DNA from 3 places in the Paenibacillus sp. FSL H8-0104 genome. Region 2 is predicted to be linked to each of the others. Evidence: predicted binding sites of a transcription regulator. Region 2 holds the regulator's gene; each other region holds the start of a gene.

Region 1 (10,984 bases), 2.9 Mb from region 2:
AGGTCCTAATTCAAAGGAAATCTTCTTAATCTCTTTATTTAATAGAAAACAATCCATAAACACACCAATGGGCACAAAGTCAACAATGCCGCTGTCAAACTGATCTGTCCCGCGACTCGTCCTCCGGTAAACTCTTGCCGTGAAAAGAACATCCAGATCGAGAGGTACGCAGCGAATAGCGGGAATGTAATCATCTCTCTAAACGTACTCGGTTCCATATACCCATTCATCATACTTTTACCAATTAGGATTAAAGTGACCAATTCCAATATAGATAATATAAAAAACGCGATAGCAATCACTCTTTTCAAAATGTACACCTACTTTCCAGATGCAAAGCAAAGAGCTTCCTTTGTTTTCTCTGCATCATATATCCTTTATTTGGATGATGTCATCTTGTAAGCGTAACACAGATAAATCAAACATTTAACCCATATGATCAATAAAAAAAACATCTTACTCTGATGAATCATCCTTCAATCGAGTGGTTAACTCGTCCAATATCTCTTCTGTTCGTTGAAGAAGCTTTTCGATGTTGTTCAGTTCTATTGGCTGGTCATGTGGGTAATCTGCTAGGGATGACATATGTTGCATCGTACCGATGAACAAGGCAATATCCAATCCGGGTTCAGTGTCCGTATGCACTAAAGGCAAGATTACGTTCATGGTGAGTTCCTTGGGTGGATGAACTGAATGATACTTATGGATATAAAGCGCCTTGATCATGGAGGCTAGAGCCCAATCGCAGAGAATCAGGCAGGCTTTGAACTGATTGTGATTATGCATAATTGCAGCAAGTTTGATGTGATACTGGGAAAGTCGTTGATATTCAAATTCATCATTCTGCCGATTCGTGTAGGAGTAAGCGTGATTCAAGGTAATCAACTCCTCAATATTTTAGTTTAGAATCCACACTACATTTGAACACTCTGCATAATTTTTTAAAACTTTTGGGCAAGATACAAACAAATATTACTACATAGTAGTTTTAAATACAAATTACTTATTATCTATCGGTTAATTAACGATGATTCTTTCTCTACACTTCTAATTAAAGAGAGGTGTTCATATGTCCGAACTTTTAGAATTAGTGGGCGCGAGAATAAGAGATCTAAGAAAATCTAGAGATCTGTCTCAAGAAGCATTAGCTGAAAATGCGGGGTTTAATCCAAGTTACATTGGTTTTATTGAACGAGCAGAACGAAATATATCTTTAAAAAATCTTGAAAAGATTGCTGCCGCTTTAGATGTCGGTGTATATGAACTGTTTACATACGTTAAGGAGCGTGAAGATCTCTCGCAGGATGATTCCAATATTACTAAGATCATTTCTCTATTAAGAACCCATGAACCTAAGCACATTTTAATGGTGCTTAATATAATTACTGAGATCTTCGATACTTATGATAAAAACTAAAATAACGAGGAGCACGCCGATCGTACACGACCGGAATGTTACCTCGTTATTTTCATTATTCCTTCATCTTTTATTCACGTAATTACGTACTATATTTACTTTATTATGTAATTTAGACATTGAACATTTGTTCGTCTTACGATAAAATCAATATACATTCTACGTTATTACGTACGTAAAACAGGGGGATGCCTATGAACTTCAGTTATAGTTTTCCAGCGATTCGCGGGATTCAAGCTGGAAGAGATTTTTATACAGTAATGTGCCCATTGAAATTAATACCTCGGATATTCCTTTTTGATGAGGAGGAAATTCCGGCCGACCACCGTGCACAACGTTTAATGAATAAATCAAGAATTCCGGATATTACGAACTATATTCTTGAGAATCCTAAAGATTATATTTTCTCTTCGTTAACTGCATCAGTAAACGGCGAGCTAATTTTCCAGCCACAATCAGAAGAGTTTAAAGATCTTGGTTATTTGAATATTTCTTTAGATGCTCAATTTCTCATTAATGACGGTCAACATAGACGTGCAGCTATTGAAGAAGCTCTCAAAATTTCGCCTGAACTTGGTGACGAAACAATATCCGTAGTATTCTTTCATGACCTTGGACTTCTGCGCTCTCAGCAAATGTTTTCGGATTTGAATCGTCATGCAGTGAATACCACATCTTCAATCGGAATTCTATACGATCACCGTGATCAACTATCTTTGATCACTAAAAGTTTAATTAATGAAATTCCTTTATTGGAGCGATATACGGATCGTGAGAAAGTGTCGTTGTCCAAAAACTCTCCTAAATTGTTTGCTCTGAATCACATTTTCAATACGATCTGTAAACTGTTAGGTAAGCGCAAAGGTGAGTTAATCTCAGAACCGGAGAAAAAATTTGTTTCTGAGTTCTGGGCTCTACTTTGTGTTTCTATATTGGAATGGCAAGATGTACTCAATAAGCGAACCTCGCCAAGAGATCTTCGTATTGGTTCGGTTGTAGCGCATGGTGTATTTCTCGAAGCTATTGGTATAGTTGGGCACTATCTTTATCGTTATCATGCAGATCAATGGGAATTGTACGTAAAAGAACTATCCAAAATCGACTGGAGCCGCGATAATAAAGCGGATTGGTTAGGTCGTGCTTATGGACAAACCGGACGTATTAACAAGACAAATGAGACCATTCAATTGACTGCAAATCTCATAAAATTTAAATTAGGGCTCCCCTTAACAGAAGCCGAGCAGAAAATTGAAAATAAAATAAAAGAAGGTACATCTACTGATGTTTAATATATTTAATACTGGAAGCAAGTTCGTTGAAGCCAAAGAACTAGTCAAAGAAGTCTATTTAGCAGATGAGAAGCCTTGGGTCGTAGGTTTCAGTGGGGGAAAAGACTCAACGGCAGTTGTACAACTAGTCTTTCAAGCCTTATCTGAGCTAGAACCTTCTCTTCTGAAGAAAAAAGTGTACGTCATTTCATCAGATACTCAAGTAGAAACTCCTTTAATTATAGACAAAATCACGCGAACTCTTGGACGCATACAAAATAAAGCACTCGCTGTAGGTTTGCCTATTGAAACACACAAGGTACGTCCAAAAGTTGAGCAAACCTTTTGGGCCTCTATTATTGGAAAAGGTTATCCTACTCCTCGTCAAAAGTTCAGATGGTGTACGGATCGTTTGAAAATCGAGCCTGCTAACCGCTTCATTCTTGATAAAGTAGATCAGTTTGGTGAAGTGGTTATGTTACTAGGAGTTCGAGATTCCGAAAGTTCTACAAGAGCAGGAGTAATGCAGTCTCATACTATAGAAGGTTCAAATTTAATGCGTCACTCTACACTTCGAAACGCATTTGTTTTTGCTCCGATTCGCTCCTACACTCTTGATGATGTATGGGAATTTTTATTGCAGTATGAGTCACCATGGGGCGATGATAATAATGAACTGCTTCAGCTCTATCAAGATTCAAGTAGTGAATGCCCTCTCGTGGTAGACAAAGAGATAAAAGAAAGTGCAGGTTCTTGTGGAAACAGTCGTTTTGGGTGTTGGACATGTACAGTTGTTAATGAAGATAAGGCGTTAAGCGGATTTATTAATAACGGTGTAGATTGGTTACGTCCATTATATGATTTTAGAAATTTCCTTGTTCAAATACGTGAAGACCGTACGAAAAGACAAAAACATCGTATGAATGGCGAAGTCTATCTGACAACAAATTTAGGCGGAATAGATCCTGATGATTTGAGTCATCCGAGAATCTACAAATCTGAAATGAAGCATTATATTGAAGAAAATAAAATTAACCTTGCTTCTGTGGAGGAATTGGATATTTTAATCGTTGATGATGAGAATCCAGATGCTCTTCCTAAACGTTTTGGCGTCGGTCCTTTCACAATGAAAGCTCGGGAAGAAATTCTTCGAAAATTATTACAAACTCAAGAAGAAATTCGCCAAATGCATGACCCTAACGTTGAATTAATCACATTTGAAGAGCTTAAGGCGATTCGGAAATATTGGCATGACGACCTACAGTGGGAAGATCGACTTCCTCTGATCGTCGAAGAAGAAACAGGTATAGTTTACGATTGGCATCAAAATGATCGTCCTGTATTCAAAGAAGACCAAGTTACCGATCTTGAATCTCTTTGTCAAGAAGAAGGAGTCAACCTTAACCTTCTTAAAGAATTAATATCTGTTGAGAAAGAATACTCCGGTGTAAAAGTAAGAAGAGGACTATTCCAGGCATTTGATAAAACACTCAGACAAGATTTCTTACATTTATAAAGGTGGATAAATAATCAATGCACATTCAAAAACTGGCTCTCCGAAATATAGGTGCTTACTATGGAGAGCTCAATAAATTTGATTTCCGTACAACGACTAACCGTAACGTAATACTACTTGGTGGGAAAAATGGTGCTGGTAAAACGACAATACTAGAATCTTTAAGAATCGTTTTATTTGGCTCTATGGCATATGGTTTTGTTACTGAGAATGAACCTTATTATCGTAAAATTAGAACATTACTGAATCGTAAAGCAATTAATGAGAATGTGACTGACGCATTTCAGATTACTCTTGATTACAGTTCCACTGAGGATTTCGAATTACATGAATATTCATTAGTAAGAAGCTGGCGAATAAAAAATGATCGTATTCGTGAGAGTTTTGCAGTTAAACGTGATAATCAATTCTTATCTGCTCAACAAACTTCTGATTTCCAAAGTCGATTACGTGAAGAAATGCCTCCAAAATTATTTGAACTTTGCCTTTTTGATGGTGAGGATATTTCGCGTATTGTTTCTGAAGAAAAAATTCCAGAGTACTTGAAAGAGTCAGGTAAGATTCTATTTAATCTGGATCTATTCGTAAATTTGGAAAAGGATTTGAACACATACCGAATACAATATGCTCAGCAAAATGCCAGTGCAGCAGAAGAAGTTGCTCAGTATGAAAAACTCGAGATGGAGATTGATCAACTCAAAGCAACAATCGACGAAAAACAACAGCTTACAGTGCTGCATGAAGAAGAGATAAACAATCTGAATGATGCTATTAAACAAGATAAAAAGGATTTCGAAATTCACGGTGGCTTACTTCAGGAAAAAAGACAAGAAATTGTTTCTAGAATAAACGTTATTGAGAACAAACGCAAAACGAATTCAGAACATGTACGGCATTTCGTCTCATCTCTTCTTCCCTTCTTTATAGCGAGGAAACAACTCAGACAAGTATATCATCAGCTAAATGGAGAAAAACAATTTGAGTCATACGATTATGTTGCAAACTCACTAGTAGAAGAAAAGCTAGCTTCTCTTCTTAATAATGTACTTGGGCCAAGCAAAGAGGTTGATGAACGTGAAGTAACATCTGTATTTGAAGGTCTACTGAATTTAATAAAACCCGATCAAACCAAATTAATTCATCGTGCATCGTTTGAGCAGCGTAGCGAGATTCATAATTTGAATAAACAAATTCAAGCACTTAATGTAACCGAATATGTTAGCCGTTTTGATGAAAATGCTATCTTGTTAAAAGAATCTCAAGAATTAAGGACTCAATTAGAAACGAATGATCAAGCCAGCGAATTCAAAGAACTTCTGGAACGAATTGAACAGAAAACAAAACAAGCTGAGCAACACAATATGATGATGGAACAAATTGAATTTGAAATTCAAGCCCTGTCTGAAAGCTTGCATGCTAAAATACTGCAAAAAGAAAAAGTAGAAGACAAGATTCGAGAATATCATAAATCTGAAAAGTCATATGAAATGACTGAGAAATTACTAAAAGTTAGTCAACGTTTTAGAGAACGCCAATGGCGTAAAAAACTTGATGACGTTGCTAATGAAACTGTGCGTATGATTGACGTACTCTTCCGTAAGAAAGATTTCATAAAACGAATTCATATTGATCACACGACTTTCGAATTAAAGCTATATAACTTGATGAACCAAGAAATTTCAAAAGAACGTCTTTCTGCTGGTGAAAAAGAAATGCTGATGTTAACAGTAATAATAGCTATGTTTAGAGTTTCAGGTTGGAAACTGCCGTTTGTATTCGATACCCTCATGGGAAGACTTGACCAGGACCACAAAAAGTCCCTTATTCAACATTTTATCCCGCGTTGTGGAGAACAAGTCCTTATGTTCACAACCGATTCTGAAATCACGTCAGAACAGTTTCATGTGATTGAAGAGATTACGGCTCGTTCTTACACGCTAGAATATGATGCCTCTCAAGAAAGCGCAGTAATAGTAAAAGACCGCTACTTTGATATCGTTAGAGAGGCGGGACAAAATTCATGAACTTTACATTAAAAACATCCAAATATGCTAAAGAGACACTAACACAACTTCATGCCTCAACCGGTATTACTCCCAACATTTTGATCCGGTATGCAGTTGCTCTATCTCTGAGAAATAATGACTCAAGTAATCCAATTGTACCTATTACAAAAGATTTTACAGATGGTCTTGTATTGAATCGGAGCACAGTTACAGGAGAGTTTGATTACGCCTTTCGTGCAATGGTTACACAAGCCGCTGGTCGCGAATTAACAGATGAAGAATTCTTTCCTTCTTATTTTAACGCTCATCTGGAACGCGGCATACGCGCTTTGGCTTCAGAGTATAAAAGCGCAGGAAATTACGAAAAATTGATTCGTAATTTGTTAATCTAACGAAAGTAGTGATCCCAATGTTATACCTGGATAATAGCGCCACAACTAAGATCCATCCTGAGGTTTTGGAAGCAATGCTTCCCTATCTTCAAGAGGAATATGGTAATCCATCCAGTAAGTTTTATTCTCTGGCAGAGAACGCTAAAGCAGCTGTAGCCACAGCACGTGAACAAGTCGCTCAACTATTAGGATGCGATCAAGACGAGGTTGTATTTACAAGTGGTGCTACTGAAAGTAACAATATGATTATTAAAGGTGTAGCTGATTATTACAGTCCTAAAGGTAGCTCTTCTAATTATTTGCTAACTTCTTCTGCTGAGCATCCGTCTGTACTGGAAACAGTAGAATTTTTGGGTGAACGCGGGTACAAAACGAGGTTCCTTGATGTCGATACTTTTGCAAGAGTGGATCTTCAAAATGTCAAAGAAACAGTTACTCAACTCCAGCCTCTTCTTACTTCATTTATGTGGGGAAATAATGAGATTGGGTCATTGAATCCGATTGGTGAACTTTCTAAATTGTTTACAGCTAATAATTTATTCTTCCACACTGACGCAACTCAGGTTATAGGTAAAATACCAGTTAATTTGCGGAAGCATAGTGGAATTCGATTCCTCTCTATGTCAGCACACAAAATAGGCGGCCCCAAAGGAATCGGAGCCGCCATCATTCGGAAACAATCTAAAGAGATTTTCACTCGCTTAACGCCCCTACTTCACGGAGGAGGACAAGAAAACAACTATCGGAGTGGAACTCTGGCTGTACACAATATTGTTGGATTGGGAAAAGCTGCTGAGCTAGCATCACAGAAGCTAGAGGAAAACGTCAAGCGTCTAACTCAATTAGAAAACTATCTTGTTGACTTACTTAAGACTAATCTAGGTAACAAGATTGCTTTTAATAGCGACAATCACGACAAAATTCCAGGATTAATTAGCCTTCAATTTATCGGAGTAAACAATGAGTTGTTGCTGAAGAAATTATCTAACTTCATCGCACTTTCTTCCGGTTCGGCTTGCAGTTCGAGTAAACCAAGCCACGTCCTAAGTGCCGCTGGGAAAACATTGGAAGAGGTTCGTCAGACAATAAGAATTACGTTGAGTGCTGATATAGGCGAAGCTGAATTGGACTTATTTAGTGAGATTAAGTAACTCTCGTCACGAGTTAGAGATTAGTTCATGATTCTCTAACTCGTGACCTTTTATCAGTTTTGTTTAAAAATTTTATTCAAAAGTTGATCGACGTCATTTTTCATGGTGAACATTGCTCCTTCTAACTTCTTTAGTTCATATTTCTCATCATATTCACTCAATAACTTCTCTAGTTCTATGAGATTATCATCTATCTTTGACAACAACTCCTCATCACAGAAAAGTTTATTACCATATTCCTTAATTTTATTTAAAATAAAAGGGTTCATCTTAAGATGTTCTAAATCGAGGCTATCGCTGAATTCGGAGAATTTCGATAATATACCAACAATTTCGAAAAACTCCACATATGTAGCTTCATGAACTTCCAAGATATGCTGAGTTCCTCTACTGTTAAACTCCAACTTCATTCTACAGAATGAAGTTCCTAAACTCGGAAAATGAGCTATGGAAAGTTTCAACTTATCATTTCCTAACACGAATTCTTTGTCTGAATTCAATAAACTCAATAAAGTTATTTCAGTTCTTATTTTCTTCAACACTGAAGAGGCTAGATCCTCATACTTTACAAGATCACTCTTTGTCATCAAGCAATGATTGTGAGCCCAAGGATTCCTGAAATTGTAAAGCTCTCCCCACTCTTTTGCTAGATCTGAAGTGATATGTTTGTACAATTCGGAAACTTTAAGTTCTGTTTTTTTAGAATATGTTAGCTCTTTTATTTTATTCAACTCATCTAACATAGTATCTATGTCATCCCGTGTGCCACCGATCGCATTATTTGAGGTCAATACATCTTCAATAATATTCAATCTGTCGGAAATGCTAGAACTAGAAAATCGTATTCTTTCTTCCACAAAATTTTTCAAATGGACAAAATCTAAATTATCGAGTGGATTATCAATTAGATCTAAAATATTATCTCGATTAATCGTTCTATTCTTTTCATTTTCCTTATTGTGGAAATAATCTTTATACCAAGTTGCTCCTTTTGCCTTTAAGAAAATAATTTCTATTAAGGTACGAAACTCACGTTCTAATACATATACACTTTCAGAAATTTTTCTCATATAATCAATAGTTTGGTTATCATAAATAATTGAAATGTAATCACAAACAACTTTTATTTTCTCTAAATATCTTTTTTTATTTGTATCAAACTTCTTTTCTTTGTTATCTTTCGGATACATTGTAATAAATATTATATTACTATCTTTATCAAGTAGAACTTGAAGTTCTTCATTAAAATTTCCGGTCTCAAATATATCGTGTAAAGTCTTCTCACTATAGCCTGGTTTACACGAAACAACCAGACTTGTCTGAAATTCTTTATATCCCATTAAATAACTCTTCTTAGTCTTTGGCATGTCACTCTTCCTTTCTGCTCAATCTTAAAATCTCATCCATTATTGTTTGTTTAGTAGCTGCTATTTCTTTAATTGCGTTAATATTATATTCAATGAAACCCTCTTTATTTGTTATTATTTTTGTGATATATTCCTCAAATATTTGTTCGTCGTTTACATGTCCAATGGTAGATAAAGTTAAAAGTTTTCTCTCATCATAAAACGCTTCGAAGATTTTTTCCAAAATCTGCTGGATGATAAGGTTATCTCTTATCTGTTCAGAATATGGTTGGAGTAAGCTATTAAAATAAAGATAATTCCTTAATGATTTATATACATCTTTCCGGACATTCTCCACTCCTGCATATCTAATTGGCATTCTGTTAATCATTTCATTTAATGAAATTGTAATAATTCGCTTTATTTGGTCCATGAGGATTTCTTTATCCTCTACTCTTGCTTGTAATTCATCTTGACTCTCTCTTATCCTGATTGATAAGTTTTCAATTAATGCTCTTAAAGTGATTTTCTTCCTATAAAAACCTTGCTCATCTGGCTCAAGAGAATTAATTAATTCGAAATAACGAAGCCAATATTCTTCAATTATTTTATAGTATCCTACCTCTTGATAAATTAGATCCCTATCACAATCAAACCAATCTTTTAATAAAGGATATAAGATAAGATTTAATTCTCGAATACAGTCCGTCATATGTAAATATACTATTTTCTCCCTTGACTGTTTTTCATTCCATTCTATGCAATTAAGAAATATTTTATTGTTTGAGATAAACTTTAATCCCAACAGATTTTCCAATTTGGGAGCAAATCGTTCCGAGACATTGCTCTCTACATTTTTTGGCGTTTCATTAATCATATAAAAAAGATCTCTATGCTGATAATCCTCTAATCCCTCAACAATAAAAATGGGAAGTTCCATTCTATTCAGTAAATCTTTTTGCTCACTTCCTATTTCATTCATAAGTGAAATGATTGCTTTTATTCTGTGTTGCCCATCAATAACAGTAAAACTTCCCCGTTTAACTTCCAAAACATTTTGATCTTTATATGAAATTACAGCTTTGCTATTAAGTATAGTGGGCGGAAAGAATGTTGCTGGTATATCATTTAAAATATACTGTTTTATTTTATCTACTCTCCTCTCATCTATCTTTCTATTCATTGAGATATCTGATCGAATATCCACTATACTTTCCAGTTCCCTATATCTTACTTTACCAATATAACACATATGATCATTCCATTTATAAGGTACAACATCAAGCTTTACTCCCATATAATTCCCTCTCTTCATGTTCTTATTTGGAGTTGTGCTTAAGTAGCACAACTCCATGGTATTATTACAATTCCCAAAATGCCTTATCCCGCATCCAAACCGGTTGCCCTGATCCAGCCTTCACAATACTGTAATGTTTTTGAAGCGATTTAATCCGGCTCATAATATTATCCTCTTCTAACTTACTCTGAGTGCTAAACACCATTCGAATTTCCTTGGCAGACATTTCGGACACATTATGCACAATCCAGGTCAAAATGTAATTCGCATAGTCGTTATCTGATGTTGAAAAATGGCTCAAGAACTGTGTAGATAAGATTGTGCCTACACCGTACTCTCTTCCTTCTTTCAGAATCTTTTTAATCGAAGTAAAGTCTTTACTGAGGAAATTATCCGCCTCATCAACCAAGATCATTCGCGTAATTTCACGATAAGCTCCATCAATTGCACTATGTCCAAACATTTGCATTTGGTTGTAGAAGACATCGAGTGTAATGGATACTACAAGGTTTTGAATACTCTCACTGTATCCAGACAAATTAATTACCGTGATCCCATCAATCATGTCGAACAATGAGATAGTTTTGGAGG
Region 2 (10,984 bases):
ACTAAACCTCTCCATCTGATGAATTGAATCACTTCATGTTTGTTTTAGCGCAAAACGATTGTCATTTATTTACTAACTTATTAAAGAGAAACTGAGATTAGAATTCTTTCTACAGTGCATTAAACTGTCTGAATCAAAAGATTTTAATCAAACTTCCTTAGAAATTCTGATAGCCACGAATAGGAGGGAATACTAGCTTTCACTCTATAAAAATTCCAACCATCGTTCAAATACATACAAATGGATGTTTCATTTGTATGTTGAAAGTTTCATATAGAAGAGGTATACTTTAATTAAATTTTGAACAATTTAATTTTAAATAATTAATTGGAGATGTTAATATGAATCAGGCTAAACAACTTGTGACAGAACAACGTACATTTTTTTATACAGGACAAACTAAAAATATCGAGTATCGGATTAATGCACTTCAACAGCTTAGAAAGGGAATTGAAAAGTATCAGCAACGGATTCAAGATGCACTTCGGGCAGATCTGAACAAATCTGAGGCGGAAGCTTACGGTTCCGAGATTCGCATTGTTTTGGGTGAACTGGATTTTGCATTAGAACACCTGCAGGAATGGGCTGCACCAAAACAAGTCCCAACCAATTCGGCTATGCCGGATGGTGTGAGCACCATTTACCCTGAACCATACGGAGTGGCTCTTATTATTGCACCTTGGAACTATCCTTTCCAACTGGCCTTTGGTCCACTGATTGGAGCAATCGCAGCCGGTAACTGTGCAGTTATCAAGCCTTCTGAATTAACACCAGCCGTATCTCGTCTGACGTATGATCTGATTCAAGAGATCTTCCCTCAGGAGTATATTGCGGTTATGGAAGGAGAAGTCGAGGCTAGCACAGCATTGTTGAAAGAGAAGTTTGATTATATTTTCTTCACAGGAAGCACGGGTGTTGGTCGCATTGTTATGAAGGCAGCTGCGGAGCATCTGACTCCTGTAACCCTTGAGCTAGGGGGCAAGAGTCCTGCTATTGTCCATAACGATGCAGATCTGAAGCTGGTGGCACAGCGTATTGTTCGTGGTAAGTTCCTTAATGCAGGCCAAACTTGCGTTGCTCCGGATTATTTGCTTGTACATGAACAAGTTCATGACGAATTGATCAATCTGATTGGCGCAGAGATCAAAGATAAATTTGGGGACGATGTGTTACAGAACGCTGATTTCCCGCATATTGTTAACTCGCGTAACTTTGATCGGTTGTCGAAATTCCTAACAGATGGCAAAACGCTGATTGGTGGACGTTCTGTACGAGAGCAGTTGCTCATTGAGCCGACTGTACTTGGAGATGTGAACTGGGAATCAGCTGTCATGCAAGAAGAGATCTTTGGTCCGATTCTTCCTGTATTTACGTACAGTGACCTGAATCCTATGCTAGATGAGATTGTTCGCCGGCCAAAACCATTGGCGCTATATCTCTTCACACAGGATGAGCAGCTGCAGGATCAGGTTCTGAATCAAGTATCCTTCGGTGGGGGATGTATTAATGACACACTTTCTCATATGACTTCACACTACCTCCCGTTTGGTGGTGTAGGAGAGAGCGGTATGGGCTCATATCACGGACAACAGAGCTTTGATGTGTTCTCGCATCACAAGAGTGTTCTGAAACGCAGTGAATAATTAGCCGCTAAAATAACAAAAACATGAAAAAAAGAGGTTGTCCTGTTGATCAGGATAACCTCTTTCGTATTTCATTACATCTAGTTTTGTTACTCAAGTTAAATATTAATGAATATCTCGGAAAAGGCCAATGACTTTACCCAGAATACTAACATGTTTCAAACGTAAAGGTTCGAAGGTCGCATTCTCCGGTTGAAGGCGAATATGATCTTTCTCTTTATAGAACGTTTTCACTGTAGCTTCATCGTCTTCAGTCATTGCAACGACGATATCACCGTTATCAGCAGTTTGCTGTTGACGGACAATAACGTAATCTCCGTTAACGATTCCAGCTTCCACCATGCTATCTCCGACTACCGAAAGCATAAACACTTTCTGTTCGCCTACATAATGTGTAGGAAGAGGGAAGTAGTCTTCAATGTTCTCGGTTGCAGTGATTGGAACCCCGGCTGTAACCTTACCAACAACAGGAATACGTGCAACGCTATGAGCAAATTGATGAGAATGCTCAGATTCTTCTTGGCTCAAAAGCTCAATGGCTCTTGGCTTGGTAGGGTCGCGTCGGATCAAACCTTTTTTCTCCAAACGATCCAAATGTCCATGTACTGTTGAGCTGGAAGCCAGTCCAACCGCTTCACCAATTTCCCGTACGGAAGGAGGATACCCCTTCAACCGGACTTCATTTCGTATAAACTCCAGAATAGCCTGCTGCCTGCTGGATATCTTCGACATACCGTATCAACCCCATTTTAGTAACGTTTGGGAAAATTATAACATAGAACCTCCGTTCGTACAAACATAAGTTCTAAATAAAATAGCATTAAATCAGTGTTTTTTAGCTTATAGAACAGAAATTGTCCAAAAGTCAGAGCATAATACTGCAAATGTTTTGTAAAAGGACTTGAAATAAGATATTTCTCCTTCAAAAAAGAAGCGAACAATTGTTCTAAAAATCTATTGAACAAAACAAGTGTTCGTGTTATATTGATTCCAACAGATAGGAACAAACGTTTGGAGGCGGGTATTTAATGAGATATTCTACTTATCAAAGCATTTATGAACCAATGAATTCGGAACTGGTGAAGTCTAACATAGGGAACTACAAGAAGGTTTTAGCGCGTTTCAAGATTTCTTCATGGATGTTAAAGGTAGTCATTACCTCTATGATTATATTTATTGGATGCAGCACCGTTTTAACTGTATTTGCCGGCAATGAGAATGATGTTCTGCCTGGAGGAAAGATAGCTGTTTCACAAGGGGAAACATTATGGAGTATTTCTTTGGAACATAAACCGACGAATATGGATACACGTATATATATAGAAGCAATTAAGAAAGTGAATCAACTTCATACAACTTCCATCCAAGTGGGACAAGTACTAGCTCTACCGCAATTTGCAGAATAAAATGCACATCAATGAGTGTTAGCGCGTGTCAGCTTGACAAGCAGCCTTTATAATGGCAAAGTTAATATGACTTTGTATTTTTGGAGGGGACAAGCTTGGATATAGATAGTCTGGTAGCACGCATTAACGAATTGGCTCGTAAGCAAAAGTCCACTGGATTGTCGGAGGAAGAGCTTGCTGAACGTGCCGAGCTAAGAGAGATTTATTTGAGTAATATTCGCAGCAATTTCAGACAACAACTGGATACCATTGAGATTGTTGATGATGAGAATGACAAAGGCCACCAAGGCAAACTCAAACACTAACGAAACCTAATGATATCATTATGATATTTAGGTTTCTTCCTGTTATTTTGAGTGTGCAATTTATAGGGGGAAATGTTGGTTTGCAATTATGTAAGCCGATACAAAGACACATAAGGGGGATTCTCATGTCGCGTTCGTTCGAGAGAACGGTTAAGAAAAATTCCAAGCAGTTAAATCAGCAACGCAAAAAAAGTGGTCAACCAATCACAGGTACACCAGGTGAAGAAGTCTTTAAGGGACGCAGTCTTTTGTTCCCTATATTTTTGATTGGTCTCGCCTTTTTGTATCTGTTTATGAGCACGTTCCTTGTGCAAGCTCCAATGACAACTTGGGACTGGGTGACCATGCTGCTTTACGTATTTTTGGCAGTCATCTTCATGCTTCGTCGTCCATACATCAAGATTAGCAGTAATCGGATTATAACGACGAAGGGTAATCGTGAACGTTCAATTGGGGTTGACGATATCGTCAAATTCAGAATTGAACCAGGTACAGTTGTTATCGAACATAACAGTCGCGGGAAAAGATGGGTGTTCACCAAGTTATTGAACCGTTACGATACAGATGCGATTGCAGAACGTTTGCTGAAGTTTGCAAAAGCACACCAGATCACCGTGGAAACCGTCGAAAAGTAATTATTGCATAAAGGGGTAGATGATCGGAATGGCGTTAAAAGCGATTTTGTTCGACCTAGATGATACTTTATTATGGGATGAGCGTAGTGTTCGAGAATCTTTTCATGAGACTTGTCTAATCGCAGCGAAAGAGACTGGGGTTAAACCAGAAGAACTTGAAGAAGCTGTTCGTAATGAGGCACGTGGACTGTATGAATCATATGAAACCTTTCCTTTTACTAAAATGATTGGAATCAATCCGTTTGAAGGCCTTTGGGCTAACTTTACTGGTGGGGATCAACCTGAGTTCCGTCAGTTGGAACAACTTGCTCCAGTTTACCGTAAAGAATCCTGGCTTCGTGGCTTGTTGAAGTTGGGTATAGATCGGGAAGATCTTGCTGAACAACTTGCCGAGCAGTTTGGAGTAGAACGGAGATCCAGACCTCATGTATACGAAGAAACGATGGATACCTTGCGTCAGTTACAAGGAAAGTACAAACTGTTGCTGTTAACGAACGGTTGTCCTGCTTTGCAACAAGAGAAGTTGGATGGTGTACCTGAATTAACTCCTTTCTTTGATGAGATTATTATCTCGGGTAACTTCGGAAAAGGAAAACCAGATCCGTCGATATTTGAACATGCTTTGAGTAAACTGGGTGTTAAACCCGAAGAGAGCATGATGGTTGGAGACAAGTTAACGACTGATATTCGTGGTGCTTTATCATCTGGCATCCAATCCGTATGGATTAACCGTGAGCATAAGACCAACAATGAAACGTATGCGCCAGACCATGAAATAACACATTTATCAGAATTAAATCAGCTTATTGCTAATTTCTAAGCGGAATCAGTTATAACATCTTTCCTCAGCACCCTGAAACATTGGAAGCTTCAATGAACGATGATGTCGTTCTTGAAGTTACCAATGTTTTTTTATTTGAGCTTGTTGAGTAAATTACCTTGTTAAAAGAGATCTCTATTTTTTTTGCTAAAAGTTATTGAAATTAGAGGGAAGCTGGATTAGAATGTAACTAACATACTAGTATGACTAGTATTTATATTGTCATAAAGCAATATCTTTTTGACTTACTTCATTAAATGGAGGCAGGGAGTTATTGCTTATTATTTTCGATTGATTGTAAGCGCTTAATATTTCAGAGTATCTTCTTCCGATTTGGAGATCACACCACTTAGTAAGTGCTAATTAATGATGTGAAGCACTTTGGATTGTGTGATTCTACATAATACATCAAATTGATATCGCTTACATTCAGCAATTATCTATTTGGTAGTGGGGGGGAAGTTAAAGGAGTTATTGTCTTCTACAAGAGGAGAAACGATGGGAACTGTACATGAATTACTCTTACTTATCAAGTCCTGGATCGGAGTGAAAACACATGGAGTCGGAAACCGCTAAAACAACGTTAACCATGACATCTTTACGTAAAGAGAGCAGATTACGAACGGCAGCAACTTTGTTCCGCAAAGACTGGCAGCTGTATTCACTATTAATCCTTCCCATCATTTATCTCCTTATTTTTAAATATGGGCCGATGATTGGTAATGTGATTGCGTTCAGACGTTTTGTTCCCGGGGGAAGTATATTTGGAGAAACGTGGGTTGGATTAAGATACTTCAAAATGTTTATTGAGGACCCTACCTTCTGGAGAGTATTCGGTAATACGCTGATGTTGGGCGGACTTGCATTGCTCTTTACATTCCCGGTTCCAATCATTTTTGCTTTGATGCTTAACGAAGTGAAGAGTAAACGATTCAAGAAGTTTGTACAGACCGCGTCTTATCTGCCTCATTTTCTGTCTATCGTTATCGTTGCGGGTATGATCCTGCAGCTGACAGCAGTGAATGGTTCCATTAATGGACTGGTGGCTTTCTTCACCGGAGACAATATTCCTTTTATGCAGCGGGCTGAGTGGTTCAGAACAATCTATATCACTTCCGAGGTATGGCAGGGTATGGGTTGGGGAGCGATTCTGTATCTGGCTGCACTGACAACCATTGATGATTCTTTGTATGAAGCTGCGCGTATCGATGGTGCCAATCGGTGGAAGCAAACGATTCATGTAACGTTACCAGGGATCTTGCCAACGATTGTGACGTTATTGATTTTGAACATGGGTAATTTCCTGGCAGTTGGATTTGAAAAAATCTTACTCTTGTACAATCCGCTTATCTACGAGACATCTGATGTGATCTCCACTTACCTGTATCGGGTTGGACTGGAATCCAGTAACTTCAGTTATGCTACCGCAATTGGCTTGTTCGAATCGCTGATCGGTCTGATTCTGGTGTTCTCCGTAAATGCCATTTCACGCAGACTGACACAAAGAAGCTTATGGTAAAGGAGGAGCACCATGCAGGAATCCAGATCTTACAAGGTATTTAAAGTATTCAATGTCATCTTTCTGCTGTTCGTGGTATTTATAACGCTCTATCCATTCTTAAATGTCGTGGCACAATCCTTCAGTAGTGAGTCCTATATTAATTCGGGTAAGGTTAGTTTGTTCCCAAGAGGATTCAATGTGGAGACATACAAGACCATCTCACGTGACAGCATGTTCTGGACGAATTATAAAAATACGATTATCTATACTGTAGTAGGTACATTAATCTCCATGTTTATGACGACTATTTTCGCCTATGCCCTGTCCAAAAAGAGGTTGATGGGTCGCAAGTTTCTGACGATGTTCGCCGTATTTACCATGTTCTTCAGTGGTGGATTGATTCCAAACTATGTGTTGATTAATTCCCTTGGGTTCAACAACACCATGTGGGCACTTGTTGTTCCTGGCGCAATTAGCATATACAACATGCTGATCATGAAGTCATTTTTTGAAAATATGCCTGAAGAACTGGAGGAAGCTGCCTCCATTGACGGTTTGAACACCTACGGGATCTTGTTACGCATTATATTGCCGCTTAGTAAAGCCGTTATGGCAACCATGGTGCTGTTCTACGCAGTAGGTCATTGGAATTCCTGGTTCCCAGCCTTTCTGTATTTGGACAAAAAAGAACTGTTCCCTGTCACCATTTATTTGCGCAATATGATTGCAGGAGCGACAAGTGGGGCATCTGCCGGTGCAACCTCAGCTGATAACCTGACACAGATTGCTGCCAATATTAAGTCAGTAACGATGGTATTAACCATCTTGCCGATACTCACCATCTATCCATTTGTCCAAAGATACTTTGTAACCGGTATCATGTTAGGGTCTGTTAAACAGTAATACGTAGCAGCTATATAAATTGAACTACAGATGATTTACACGGAACACTCCGATGACAGAATAACCTTTCAATCGCTGTTATCCCCAGATTTTTTCGATTCCCTTTTTAAAAGGGAGAATCCGGTGATAGCATATGCTTCCGATGAAGCTTTCTTTCAGAAAGCTTGTAGGCGAGCGCTTCGCTTTTTATTGATTAAAAAGTTTTAAGTCAAGGTCAACCTAAACCAAATTCAGGGGGATAACCTAAATGAATCAAAAGCCACGTAAGTTTGTTGGTAAAATGGTGTTGGCATCAATGATGACCGTTGTTCTGGCAGCATGTAGCAACGGTAATGGAGCCGGAGGTGACGTCACAGAAGTTCAAACCAAGGCAGCGATGGAGACGTACAATGTAGGGGATACATTCAAGGCGACCGAGCCATTTAATCTCTCCATACTATATAGTGATCAACCTACCTATCCGTACAAAAAAGACTGGTTGCTTTTCGAAAAGATGACTGAAATGACTGGTGTTACACTTGAGCCAACGATTGTTCCTATGAGTGACTATTCTCAGAAGAGATCTCTTCTAATCAGTTCTGGTGATGCACCGCTGGTTATTCCAAAGACCTATCCTGGTGAAGAATCTGCTTTTGTATCTTCCGGTGCGATTCTGCCCGTTAGTGATTATATTGATTTGATGCCCAACTTCAAGGATAAAGTGGAAAAATGGGGATTGGAAGAAGAAATCGAAGGACTTCGACAGGAAGATGGCAAGTATTATGTACTCCCGGGTCTGCATGAAGAAGTATGGCCAGATTATACATTAATCGTAAGAACAGATGTTTTTGAAGAAAATAACATTGCTATCCCAACCACATGGGATGAACTGTATGACGCTGCAAAGAAACTCAAAGAGCTGTACCCGGATTCCGTTCCGTTCTCGGACCGTTTCAAATTTAATAGCACATTAGGTATTGCGGCTACCGGCTTTGGTACCAAGGCTGGATGGGGTTTTGGTAACGGATTGACGTATAAGGAAGATCAGGATCAATTTGTGTACACGGCTACTACACCGGAGTATAAGGAAATGCTAACGTACTTTAACAAGTTGGTATCCGAAGGATTGCTGGACAAAGAAAGTTTCACGCAGGATGATGATCAGGCTGTACAGAAATTTGTATCCGGCAAATCATTCATGATTAATGGTAATTCCCAAACGGTGGTGCTGCACCGAAATGATATGAACAAAACGCTGGGAGAAGGTAAATACTCTGTTGCGAAGATTACAGTTCCTGGTGGGCCAAAAGGGCAATTAATGTCTGGCTCCAGACTTGAAAACGGTGTCATGATATCCGGGAAAATTCAAAAAAGCGAAAACTTCAAAGCCATTATGCAATTTGTGGATTGGTTATACTACAGTGATGAGGGTCAAGAGTTTGCCAAATGGGGCGTTGAAGGCGAAACATTTACCAAAGAGGAAGGAAAACGTAAATTGGTAGAAGATGTGAACTACAATGGCTTGAATCCTAAAGGCACGAAGGATCTGCGTATTGACTTTGGATTCTCTGGTGGAGTATTTGCCTACGGTGGTACGACAGATCTGCTGCAATCGATGTTTAGTGAAGAAGAGTTGAAATTCCAGCAAGACATGAAGGATACCAAGGAAGTGATCCCGGCAGAACCACCAATTCCTTACTCCTCAGAGGACCGTGAACGGGTGACACTTCTGAGTACACCACTGAAAGATTATTCGGATCAAAATACACTTAAATTTATCTTGGGTGAGCGAGACTTGTCTGAATTCGATACGTTTGCCAAAGAGCTGGATAGTCAAGGGTTATCTAATTATCTGAAGCTGGCAAATGACACGTACAAAGCCTACAAAGAAAACAAGCAATAATATAGTTGATGTTGGCCAGATTACCGTTTCACACCGATATATAAGTGGAACGGTAATTTGTGCTAAGATGAATGAATACGGCTGATAGAAAGAGGTCTAGGCATGTCACTTAATCAAAAAATTAGAGGCTCGACCCGGGCATATTCATATAACCTGTTAAAAGAACGAATTCTTCACCTGGAACTTAAGCCGGGTACCAAGATTTCAGAGAAAGAGATTGCAGATGAACTGCAGGTGAGCAGAACACCCGTGAGAGAAGCATTCATGAAGCTTGCTGAAGAAGAACTGCTGGACATTATTCCCCAGAGTGGAACGATCGTCTCTCATATTAATCTGGAGCATGTGGAAGAAGGCAGGTTTATGCGGGAGAAGATGGAGAAGGAAATCGTGACTTTGGCTTGTGTTTCTTTTCCTGAAGAGTACAGATTTCGACTTGAAACCAACATTGCAATGCAGGAAGTCTGTATAGGAAAAAACAATTTCTATCGGCTTTTTGAACTGGATGAAGAGTTTCATCAGATTTTGTTCCAGGGCACGGGTAAGCTGAGAACATGGAAAATGTTGCAACAACTGAATATTCCGTTTAATCGGTTGCGTTTATTACGTCTAGCGGAGGACTCCAACCTGGAGGTCATTATCTCCCAGCACAAAGAGATTTATCGTCTTATCACAGAGCGTCAGACCGAGCAAGCTGTTCAGGTGATGGAAGCTCATCTTAGACTCGTTGTTATTGAACAGGAATCGATAAAGGCGAAATACCCGCATTATTTTATATAATGCACCGATGTTGTACACTACTCTCCACATGCATATGCGAAAACCCCTGTTCAATTGAACAGGGGTTTTGGTTAAGCGAGTTGTAACACGAGAGTGTTAGGCTTGTTTGATAAATGTAGGATCAGGGTATGGATCTGCAATCCAGCCATCTTTTTCGATGAACAGACGTACAGCAATAATTTGTTTGTTCTCCATTAAAGTGAAGAAGTGCGGTGTATTCTCAGGTACAGAGATAACGTCTCCAGGAGACAGTTCTACATTAAAGTAGCCCACATCATCTGTAGCTTTGATAACAAAGATTCCTTTACCAGCAACAATTGCACGGATCTCATCTTCAGCGTGGGTGTGGATCTCTTCGAACTTGGCGAGCTTTTCTTCGATATCTGGTGTTTGTTCGGACAGCGTGATGACATCCCAGATCTGGTACCCGCGACGTGCAGCCAAATCTCTGATTTCATAATCGTAAGTTTCCAAAACCTCGGTTTTCTGTTCATCAGTTAATCCAAAGTTATTTTGCAGATCAGTGTTCAGTTTGGAAGCGTCCCACTTCTCATATAATACTTCGTATTTGTTTAAGAAATTTCGAACATTTTCGTCACCAGTGATGCGTTCGTTCGTATTTCGGATAACAATTTCAGCCATGTTCTTTCCCTCTTTTCCACTTGGTTTAATTGAATTATATCGGATTGCTTTGTTTTTGTCGATTCTCAAATTCCGTTCATATTCGTGCAAACCCGCCATCTTTCGGGACCAAACCCGATCTTTCACATTAAGTTAGTTTCTGTTAAACTAAGATCTAACGTTTTGCGGGGGTGAAGATATTGGATAAGATTAGTCTACACGATGCATTAAAACAACGAATATTAATCCTCGACGGTGCAATGGGGACCATGATTCAACAAGTTGATCTGACTGGCGAAGATTTTGGCGGCGAAGATCTGGATGGATGTAATGAAATGTTAGTGCTTACTCGTCCAGAACTGATCCAGCGCATTCATGAAGAATATCTGGAGGCGGGCGCCGATTTAATTGAAACCAATACATTTGGTGCCACATCCGTTGTGCTTGCTGAGTACGATATTCAGGATCGGGCACGCGAGATCAACCTGGAA
Region 3 (10,984 bases), 300 kb from region 2:
TACAAAGAAGATATCCGTCTGTTTGCAGAGATGGGATTTCGATGCTTCAGAATGTCCATTGCTTGGTCCAGAATATTCCCCAACGGGGACGATGTAACGCCAAATGAAGCAGGACTTCAATTTTACGACAAGGTGTTCAGTGAACTGAAAAAGTATAATATTGAACCTATCGTTACGATCTCACATTACGAAGCTCCGTTTGCGCTAACAGAGAAATTCAATGCCTGGGCTTCCAGAGAGATGATCGACTGCTACGTACGGTATTGTGAGACCATTTTCACCCGTTACAAGGATGTCGTGAAGTACTGGATTACATTTAATGAGATCAATAGTTTAATTGTTCCAGCAGGTGCATATATAGCAGGGGCATTATTAGTTGATGATAGTGGTGTATTTAACAATACGGTTGTGGATAGTACGCAATTAAGATTCCAGGCTTTACATCATCAATTTATAGCAAGTGCAAAAGCTGTCAAACTTGCTCATGAGATTAATCCGGCGCTCCAAATCGGTTGTATGATTAATTATAGTCATGGTTACGGAAGTACATGTAAACCGGAAGATATGTTGAAGGCTCTGAGAATGGATCAGATTAACAATATGCTGAGCAGCGACGTGCAAGTTAGAGGGGAATACCCTGACTTTGCCAAAAGATATTTTAATGAGAACAATATTCAGATTGAGATGGCAGAAGAAGACGTAGAAGTGCTAAAACAAGGCTGTGTTGATTTCTATAGCTTCAGCTACTACAAGTCTCATGTAGTGGGTACCCGCCCAGAAGGTGATGAGACCCAGGGGAATGTCTTTGGTGGATTCAAAAATCCTTATTTGAAGGCAAATGATTGGGGATGGCAAATCGATCCAGTTGGACTTCGTTACGTACTCAATCATGTGTACGATCGGTATAGAATCCCTATAATGATCGTTGAAAATGGTCTGGGAGCGGTTGATGTCATCGAAGAGGATGGCTCTATCCATGATACGTACAGGATCAATTTCCTGCGAGATCATATCGAACAAATGAGAGAAGCTATCCTCGATGGCGTTAATCTTATCGGCTACACGGCTTGGGGTTGCATCGACATCGTTAGTGCCTCAACTGGCGAAATGGAGAAACGCTACGGATTCATTTATGTAGATAAGGATAACGAGGGCGGAGGTACCCTGAAAAGAAGTAAAAAGGACAGTTTCCACTGGTATAAAAAGGTGATTGAATCCAACGGGGAAAGATTGAATTAGGAAATATAATTTGCAATCGAACGAAAGATGATCCAATCTTTAAATTCCATCAAATAGACCAAGTACTTATCACTTTGTGAGACAAGTACTTGGTTTTTTGTGCATCAATAATAAAACTAAAAATTAATTATTTGGATGACTAAAGTGGCTGACAATATCCAGTCTACAGTTCATTATGGTGTCCTAGGGTTTTCAAAATCTAAATATAAATATTTACCTCTTGCATAAAGAACATGTGTTCGGTCTATAATATATACAAACATACGTTCTTAAAAGTACAGGAGTGATTACAGTGTTGACTAAGCAACGAACCATTATGCTCATTGATATGCAGAGCTTTTATGCTTCAGTCGAAAAGGCAAAAATGCCTCAATACAAAAATAGACCATTAGCTGTTGCGGGAGACCCCGCAAGACGCTCTGGAATTATCCTTGCCGCTTGTCCACTAGCCAAAGCGAAGGGTGTGTCTACCGCGGAACCACTCTGGCAGTCTCTTCAGAAGTGCCCTGAACTGATCATTGTGAGACCACACATGCAAGAATATATCGAAGTATCCACTCAAATCATGTCCATTATTGAAGAGTTCACCGATCTGGTCGAACCGTACAGTATAGACGAATTATTCGCTGATTTTACAGGGTCTATGCATCTATTCGGTAATGATCCAGTCGATTTGGCCAAGCAAATTCAAGACAAAATCTATAATGAAACAGGCGTTTACGCGAGAGCTGGCATTGGTGAAAACAAAATCATCAGTAAATTATGCTGCGATATAATCGCTAAAAAAGCAGAGGGGGGCATTTTCCGCTTAAAAAAAGAGGAGTTACACCTCCATATTGGAGATAAGCCCATCCGCGATATGTGGGGGATAGGCTCAAGAATGGAAAAACATCTGTGGAAGATGGGGATCCGAACCATTAGAGACTTGGCGAATACGCCTCTTTCCAAATTAAGAAGTAAGTGGGGCGTTAATGGAGAAGTCATCTGGCGAGTCGCAAATGGACTCGACAATTCGCCGGTAACCGTCAACACGCACAGTACACAAAAAGATATCGGAAACGGAATGACCTTGCCTAGAGATTTCACAGAGGCTTGGGAGATCGAAGTGGTTATTCTCGATATCTGCACAGAAGTATGCAGAAGAGCCCGCCAAAAGGGACTGATGGGTAGTGTCGTGTCCGTAAGTGTGTCTGGAGCGGATTTTGACCACCCCACTGGTTTTCACAGGCAGGTTAAACTGTCTGATCCTACAAACATAACCATTGATGTATGCAAGATAGCCAAACGCATATTTCATCAACACTGGGATAGGCAACCTGTGCGCCGTGTAGGCGTGTCCCTGTCTCAATTATCCAACGCGGATACATATCAACTATCTTTTTTTGATGATCAAGAACAGAAACGGGCCATTGATCAGGTGATGGACGACATTAAGGATCGATTTGGCGACATTGCCATTCTACGAGCAAGCTCCATTACGGCTGCGGGTCAAGCGATCGATCGAGCATCTAAAATTGGGGGGCATTATAAATGAGCAAAAAACTGGAGGCCAATGGATTATGGGAATCGAGCCGCATGATGCTTCCACAACATAAAGAACGGATTATACAGCATCGTACTCAAGTTCATTATCTAACGAAACCGCTGATCCATGAAGATGAGTGGGAGATTATTACACAAAATATAGATATGTCGCTCAATTATACATTGCAAGCCACCTTTGCAATATTTACTGAGTCAGGCAATCGGTATATACACGGGATCGTCACTTCAGTCAGTACCTTTGGAAAGAAAATCAAAATTGAAATGGAGAATGGATTTGAATGGGTCGATTTTGATCAATTGGTCGCTGTAAAACTTGAAGAAGGAGGCGTGTAAAGTGCGACAGACTTTGGAGGAACTTTCACTCGTAAAGAGGGTAGTGGAGCTCCCTTATCTGTTAGGTGCTCTGGAGGTAGATAAGCATAAAATATACGCTTCAAACTTCAAAATGAAATCTGTGTATGTTGACTACCTGGACGGTACCCAAAAGAAAATAGCTTTAGAAATGTACAAATCAAAGCAAAGGCTAAAGGAACATCATATAAAAATCATAGATGAAGTGAGATCTGAGCTGAGTTTAACGGTAGATTATTCCGTAAGAGGTTACCTTCATAAAATGACACTATTGTGGAGCAAAGTGAAAGTGGATGTAACCTTAATGCTTACCGAACATATGAACGTTGATATTACTGAATTGCCCACATGAACATAGAAAATAAGAGTCTAACTTATGGGTGCGGCAACAAATACGAGCAGATCTTTCGGTAAACCGGGAATCACAAAAAAGATAAATAAAGAGGCAGAGTAAACTATGTTTGGATGTCAAAGATAAAAAACTTCATTATTATAAATCTGCCCCTGTATTCAGTAAGGACATTCAAAAGAAAAGCCACGAAGGAGGAGGAATAGCAGCAGGTTTAAGACAGTCGAGAAATCAGTAGGATGCCCAATTTCCCGGTTCGCTTGTGGGACGTAATTTTCAAGTCGTCATTTCAAGTAGCATGAGAAATTTTAAGATAAAACTCAAGAGGAGAAGTGGGCGTAAAAGTAATTGAGGGGATGGTAGCGTCATGCCAATTGAAATCAAAGACATTGTGTCTAAGAAAATATTAAGTGAAGTAAAAGGTTATCTAGATATTGGTTTTACTCATTCACTAAATCCCTATACGGGTTGTGCATTTGCTTGCGAATACTGTTACGTCAGAGAAATGCCTATTCAAAAGTTTAAGGATATTCCTTGGGGATCGTGGGTGGATGTCAAGAAAAATGCAGCAGAAAACTATCTAAAGGAAGTCTCTCTTCTAAGACGTAAAAATAAACCCATAAGTATATTCATGTCATCAGCCACAGATCCTTATCAACCTGTAGAGCAGAAGGCAAACATTACAAGAAGCCTGTTGGAAGAAATGGATAAAAACCCACCAGATTCACTTCAAATTCAAACTAGAAGCCCGCTGGTTGCCAGAGACCTTGATATACTGCTGAAATTAAAGGAAAAATGTAGAATTATGGTTTCAATGACAATCGAGACAGATCGCGAAGACGTGAAACGAATTTTTTCGCCCTATGCTCCTGGAATAGATTTACGAGTTAAAGCCTTGAAAAAGATAAATGATGCAGGGATACATACACAAGTATCTATTTCCCCTGTGCTACCTTTTTCACCTAATTTCGCTAACATGTTACAAGGCATAACTGATCGAATTTGGATTGATACGCTATTGATTGGTGATGGTCAAATGGGGATGAGATCTAAGCGGTTAGGGATGCCACAATTATTTGAGGCGAACGGCTGGGAGAAATGGTACGAGAAAAGAATTCATCTGAAAGTCGAAAAATATTTTAAGGCAAGGTTTCCATCTGAAATTATTCATGTATCCAAAAACAGTGCATATCCATTTTGATTTTAAATAGCCATTCATTTAATGAGGATCTTGCCCGTTTTTTCTTCATGCAATAGAAATATTGCAGAAACTGGTGTTCGAAGATCAACTCTCTCATACGAGTCAATGGAGGACGTATGAGTCCTCCATTGATTTAACTTGAAGATGTAGAGGGATTCATTCTATTTTGAAATGACCGTGGAGTAACAATTTGACATCATTCACTCTGATGAATATCGTTTGGAAGTTCATCATTGAGTTTCTGGTACCCGAGCCCCCATGTTTCCATAGAGAATATAATTGGCTTCAGTGAATTTCCTAAATCACTTAAGCTGTATTCGACTCTCGGAGGGACTTCTGCAAAAACAGTACGAATGACAATTCCGTCCTCTTCCATTGAACGTAAATTTTCAGTGAGAACCTTTTGACTGATCTCCGGGATACTTTTACGAAGTTCTCCGAATCGATGAGTTCCCTTCAAAAGATCCCTCATAACCAATAACTTCCACTTGTTACCTATCAATCCAACTGTCGTTGCGACGGGACACAACGGCAACTCTTTTTTTGAAATCACTACATTATCACCTCCAATAGTTACTATTAGGTTCCTATATAACAAAAAGGTGCCTACTTTCAAAACAATACATTGCTTATATTATAATTCTGTCGATGAAAAATCAAATGAAAGGAGGGGAGTTTGCAAGAGAGTTTATGCAACTGAGTGACTATTTTTTGAATCATATGTTAACGTTCTTGAATTCTTGGAGACAGCATTTAGAGATCAGTTTATTGGCTCTGCAACCTAAAGATAAAATACTAGTTACAAAAAGGTTCCTATGCAACATTAAGGTGCCTACTTACCAATTATCTAAAGTAGAGATAAAATTTTAATGAAGGCATATGCTCACGAAAATAGAAAGGGGTTTAAATATGACGATTACAGAAAACAAACAATTGATGTATCGTTTCACGAACTTCATTAATACGGCAAGCAAGGAACTTGCTGAAGAATTGATTTCTCCAGATGCTGTTTTTTATGTACCTATGCAAAAAGAACCAATGAATGGTCCAAGTGGTTATCTCTCCATAATTCATATGATGAGATCTGGTTTTTCCGATATACAATGGACTGTTAAGGAGCTGGTAGCAGAAGAGGAACTAATAGCAGCTCATTTTGTCATGAAGGGCACACAAGACGGAGAGTTTCTCGGGTTTCCACCAACGAGCAAAAAAATCGAAGTAAATGCAATGAATTTTTATCGGATCTCTAATGGCCAAATTATTGAAGAGTATGGTCAACCCGATATGCTTGGCTTGCTTCAACAAATAGGGGCAATTCCAAAAGCATAATTAGATTAAAGTCGAAGAGGGACTGCATTTTTGCAATCCCTCTTCTTAGTGATTTTACAATTAGGAAATATAAACTACTAGTTTTAGCCTAGTTTTTGCGAACCATTGAACCACACGGATTTGATTGACAAAGTATCTGAAATATTAGTGATCGGATCACCGTTTATGAGAATAAGATCAGCACGTGCACCTTCGGTAATCCGGCCACGATCTTGTAGACCAAAGCAACGGGCCGGTTTGGAAGTAGCCGACTGAAGAGCTTCGATCGGAGTGAACCCAGCCTTCACCAGCAGCTGCATTTCGTGGTGAACACTGGCCCCATGAGCAAGGCCACCAAGGTTCGGAACGGGAACCGGTGCGACATCCGTCCCTACAAGAATATCAACTCCGGCACGGTGAAGATCCATCACATTTTTAAAGCTGTTCTCCATGTTACCTTGTGGGAATGTATTGAAGCTTGAGTTCAAGATATCGATCCAATCCGGACTTAATTTGGAATGAACTCGTGGATCATTAGCCAATTCCGATGCCGGATTACCAATAATCGATGAATTTAACACCAAGCACGGTGTAACAAAAGCTCCAGAATCTGCTATGGATTTAACCAATTCGGACGTGTACTCGGGTCTGTCGATAAACAAGTGCCCCAAACCGTCGACTCCAAAATCGATGGCTGCTTTCGATGAAAGAGCCGTCAAAACGTGGGCAATGACCAACTTATCGAACTTGTGGGCTTCAGTAACGGCTGTTTTTAGAATCTCGTCACTTAGAACAGGCAGGCCGGGTGCACCCATAACCGTTCCCTCTTCAATCATGATCTTAATATAGTCAGATCCATTCTCCACTTGGGTATGCACATGTTTGATCGCTTCTTCAACCGTTGTCACTTGAGGTATTTCGTCGTGATCGTGAGCGTAGGCGGCCAACATTGCTTCCCGGTCTTCCTCCGATAACTTCTGTAGTTCCTTTAATACGAATTCAGGTATTTCATCTCCATCAGGTAGTAATTCATCTGGGTGCCCACCAGGAGCGGTAATCGCTGTACCAGCAGATCGGACGTCTGCGATGTCATCGACATTTTTTAGCTGAATTTCGCGCCCTCTTTTCGTAAAATCGCCGTTCATTTCGAGTTCTGTTGTAACACCGAATTTTAAGGCATCTCGTAATCCGCCAATTGAGGTATGGACATGTGCATCAATCAGACCAGGTATTAATGTCGCATTTTCTCCATCGATAATTGTTGCATCGCTTGGGATGTCTCCGCCCACTGAAATAATGGAACCCCCTTTAATGACAATATGTCTGGGAGCAATAATCTGATATCCATCAAAGATTCGTACATTTGTAATCGCCGTAATTTCTTCTAACCCAGCATTTTGATTTAATTTCTCCATCATAACTCCTCCTAATGTGTTTGTGTTTCAACACTTCGGAGTATAACTGTTAGATATCTAACAGTCAATAGTCTAACTTTTGTTTGACAAGCCTACTGGGATCACTGTATATTTTAGCTACTTACAATTAGATTCCTAACAATTACAGAGGGGACGATGGACGGTCATGCATTCCCGAGAAGATACGCCTTATATGGAGTTGTTTCAAATTATCGGTCTTAAGTTAAAGAAAAGAGCGGATGAGAGTATAAAAGAGCTAGGATTAAGTTCTCAACAAGGAAAAGTAATCGATTATATTTATGAGAATCAAGATAATCATATTATTCAAAAGGATCTTGCAGATCGGTTTCATCTGCGTGGGGCAAGCGTTACAAGCATGCTTCAAGGTCTAGAGCAAAAAGGTTTCATCGAACGTAAAATCCCAGCCAATAATGAACGGCAAAAAAATATTTATGTATTACCAAAAGCGGTTGACTTGATTGAAGACTTCAATAACTCATTTCAAAAAGTGGAGGATGAAATCGTTCAAGTCCTTAATGACGAGGAGAAGCAAATCTTAAAAAAATTACTGATCAGAATTAATGAACGCATATAATAGACGGGCAGGAGAGGTAACTGGTGGCCATAGAACACTGATGACATTGATTTCTCATCAGGAATTATTACTTACAATGGAACGGAAATCTTGGATCAAGAAGATATTTTTCAAGTCAATACTGCATCGTTTGAAAATCTTTCTATTTAAGGCGGTATATTAATGAACAAACTTGAAATTAAAATATCTAACTATAATCCCAAGTATGCTGAACATACAGTGAAAATGTGGAGAGATAGTAAGGAACGGGCAATTGGTCAGGCTGAAACCCATAGCTTCGAAAACCATCTATATTTTTTAAATCATATACTATCTAAACAGTATCAAATAGATTTAGCGTTAATTGATGAAAAAGTAGTTGGAATGATTGCCTATAGTGAAACTGAGATAAGCCAACTTTATATTCATATTGATTATCAAGGGAATGGAATAGGGCGAACCTTGCTTAATAAAGCAAAAGCACAAGCAAATGGAAAATTAACTTTATATACATTTGAAGTGAATAAAAATGCCCAAAGATTTTATGAGAATAATGGGTTTGAAATTACTGATAGAGGACAAGAAAATGAAGAGAATTTACCTGATATACGATATGAATTGAAGTTGTAAAAATCGAATATAAAGTTACATTCAAAAAAGTGAACAGTCTGCAGGTTAGCTGGATGCTTGACCACCCAACCAATTCACTGGAAATGTAATCCCATGTATTTATCTTGACAGTAATTGAGTCTGACTCGTAATATTTGAAGTGGAGATGTAGGAAAGGGGACTCGTCGGACAATGTGGACTTCCTTGTAATGGTTATCTAAACTGGATCGCACGACTTGGTGTTTTGGTTATAACCACACACCTGGTTTGTGATGCCGATCCGCAATCATTCAAGGGACGCGAGGAACCGTTTGAATCAAACCCGGGCGCGGATACTTGATGTATCCGCTTTTTGTTATACCTAGGATAATTCCATCTCCAATGAAAAATGGTTTTCTCCCTCCCTTATTAAACGGAGGTAATAAAATGACCAAACTATACGGAAAAACCGCTATTGTGACAGGCACAAGCCGCCCCGGAGGTATTGGAACCGCTGTCTGCCGCACGTTGGCACAAGAAGGCGCTAATGTGTTCTATACCCATCTGTACGATTACGATAAAACAGAGAATCCGGGGGATGCTGACAAAAACTGGCCGGATCTCTTTGCCGAAGAACTTCGCTCCTATGGCGTTAAGGCAGCGCATATGGAGGTCGATCTTACCGATCCCAATTCTCCAGCGCAACTGCTTGATGCATGCCGATCGGCTCTCGGGCTGCCGACCATTCTCGTCAACAACGCTACCTACAGTGTAGCAGCTGATTTCCGTCAATTAAATGCATCATTGATCGATGCGCACTGTGCCATGAACATTCGAGGTACATTCATGCTATCGGCCGAATTTGCGCGTATGCTGGAGGTTGAATTGGCCGTCCATCAGGACCTTTGCGGCGGCCGGATCATCAACCTCACGTCCGGTCAAGGTAAGGAGCCGATGCCTGGCAATCTCGCTTATGCCGCAACAAAAGGCGCTGTCTCCACCTTTACCGAATGTCTATCTGCTGAACTGGCTCCGTTTCACATTACTGTGAATGCGGTTGATCCCGGGCCTACTGACACGGGTTGGATGTCAGAAGAAGTGAAAAAAGCTTTGCTACCGGAATTTCCGATGGGCAGGATCGGTCTTCCTGAAGATGTATCCCGTCTGATTGCTTTTCTGGCAAGCGACGATTCCCAATGGATCACCGGACAAATCATTCATTCTAGAGGTGGTTTCTAATTTCCATAAAACCAAAGGAGGCCGCCGATCAACAGGATCGGCGGCTTTATTCGACTACCGGGTGGATACTATGCTTTGTGAAGAAGATGATGCAACGGTGGCGAAAGAAGCTTTACGTCAATACCCAATCAATTGGGTAAAAACTTGTCGTCTCCGCCTGTTAACGTCTTCGAAACGCTCCAGCGCGCGCCAGAGCATAGAAAATCAAGAGAGCAATGATCGACCCGACGATCGCGGGTATGATATGAAATCCACCCACCACCGGCCCCCTCGGTCCCAACAGTTCATACCCTAACCACGATCCAACAAAGCCAGCAATGATATTTCCAAGTACGCCTCCTGGCACGTCCCGTCCAATCAGATTTCCGCTTAACCAGCCAATTAGCCCACCGACAATAAGTATCCAGATTAAATACACGAATTGGTCTCCCTTCCATTGATTTATTACAAGTTATGTTTCGTTAGGGGGAATGTTGCGGATCATCTGCGAATCGACCACTAAACCATTTCCATTTTAATCCAAGGGTAGTAAAATCGGTTGTACCACCACTAGTATGAATGCTGTTGCAGATGGGGAAGGAGATGGCCAGTATAGAAAGGAGGCGCTCAGGTGTTTATGTTTCGAAGTCCTTTTATTACAGCCTTGTTGATGATGTGTCTGATGTCAGGCTTGACTGCTTGTTCTGAGTCAGAGCAAGCGGAAGATAAGGGTGCTTCGACAAAGGCTGACTTCACGGAGCAGATACAGAGCCTTAATCTGAATCTGGAAGAACCGTCATGGAAGCTGGATACCACCCCCGTGAATCTAACGTGGTTCGTTGGAGCCGAATGGTACGGGCACACTTGGGGTGAGAGCCTGACTTCCAAATATGTCACCCAAAAAACAGGGGTCAATATCGAATTTGAAGTATCAACTGGTGAACCAAGCGAGATGTTATCACGAATGTTGACGACCGGTAGTCTGCCGGATCTGATAACCATCGGCTCCTGGGAGAGTGCGGTTAACAAACTTCGGGAGAGTAATCTCGTCTATGCCCTGGATGAGCTAGCCGACCAGTATGATCCTTACTTTTACAAGGTAGCAGGTGATGGTGCTCTACAATGGTATCGGCAGGAAGACGGCCATACCTATGTCATTCCCAATGATGCGTACAGTCCCGAACAGATGCGTTCAA

What was found. The regulator LexA, encoded in region 2, represses DNA repair genes until DNA is damaged. The targets are predictions, from matches to a motif close to CGAACATATGTTCG.
Region 1: the regulator LexA is predicted to act here: its motif matches at 1,538-1,551, upstream of dndB (DNA sulfur modification protein DndB).
Region 3: the regulator LexA is predicted to act here: its motif matches at 1,496-1,509, upstream of NST38_RS16525 (DNA polymerase IV).

Annotation. Positions count from the first base shown of each region.
Region 1 is NZ_JBBOTC010000001.1:1,157,724-1,168,707, reverse strand. It holds gene NST38_RS05175 (hypothetical protein) at 39-218, opposite strand; gene NST38_RS05170 (HEPN domain-containing protein) at 457-876, opposite strand; gene NST38_RS05165 (helix-turn-helix domain-containing protein) at 1,070-1,417, shown strand; gene dndB (DNA sulfur modification protein DndB) at 1,612-2,706, shown strand; gene dndC (DNA phosphorothioation system sulfurtransferase DndC) at 2,699-4,201, shown strand; gene dndD (DNA sulfur modification protein DndD) at 4,219-6,225, shown strand; gene NST38_RS05145 (DndE family protein) at 6,222-6,599, shown strand; gene NST38_RS05140 (cysteine desulfurase family protein) at 6,617-7,750, shown strand; gene NST38_RS05135 (hypothetical protein) at 7,804-9,117, opposite strand; gene NST38_RS05130 (DNA sulfur modification protein DndB) at 9,119-10,450, opposite strand; gene dptH (DNA phosphorothioation-dependent restriction protein DptH) at 10,458-10,984, opposite strand, start outside.
Region 2 is NZ_JBBOTC010000001.1:4,019,789-4,030,772, reverse strand. It holds gene NST38_RS17905 (aldehyde dehydrogenase) at 342-1,643, shown strand; gene lexA (transcriptional repressor LexA) at 1,749-2,375, opposite strand; gene NST38_RS17895 (LysM peptidoglycan-binding domain-containing protein) at 2,672-3,049, shown strand; gene NST38_RS17890 (DUF896 domain-containing protein) at 3,145-3,354, shown strand; gene NST38_RS17885 (hypothetical protein) at 3,480-3,989, shown strand; gene NST38_RS17880 (HAD family hydrolase) at 4,018-4,809, shown strand; gene NST38_RS17875 (ABC transporter permease) at 5,399-6,328, shown strand; gene NST38_RS17870 (carbohydrate ABC transporter permease) at 6,341-7,213, shown strand; gene NST38_RS17865 (ABC transporter substrate-binding protein) at 7,461-9,095, shown strand; gene NST38_RS17860 (GntR family transcriptional regulator) at 9,198-9,872, shown strand; gene NST38_RS17855 (cupin domain-containing protein) at 9,969-10,514, opposite strand; gene metH (methionine synthase) at 10,694-10,984, shown strand, end outside.
Region 3 is NZ_JBBOTC010000001.1:3,720,389-3,731,372, forward strand. It holds gene NST38_RS16520 (glycoside hydrolase family 1 protein) at 1-1,239, shown strand, start outside; gene NST38_RS16525 (DNA polymerase IV) at 1,556-2,773, shown strand; gene NST38_RS16530 (YolD-like family protein) at 2,770-3,117, shown strand; gene NST38_RS16535 (hypothetical protein) at 3,119-3,487, shown strand; gene NST38_RS16540 (SPL family radical SAM protein) at 3,852-4,685, shown strand; gene NST38_RS16545 (winged helix-turn-helix transcriptional regulator) at 4,882-5,238, opposite strand; gene NST38_RS16550 (ester cyclase) at 5,595-6,014, shown strand; gene NST38_RS16555 (amidohydrolase family protein) at 6,098-7,408, opposite strand; gene NST38_RS16560 (MarR family winged helix-turn-helix transcriptional regulator) at 7,575-8,003, shown strand; gene NST38_RS16565 (GNAT family N-acetyltransferase) at 8,166-8,612, shown strand; gene NST38_RS16570 (SDR family oxidoreductase) at 9,018-9,809, shown strand; gene NST38_RS16575 (GlsB/YeaQ/YmgE family stress response membrane protein) at 9,970-10,227, opposite strand; gene NST38_RS16580 (extracellular solute-binding protein) at 10,426-10,984, shown strand, end outside.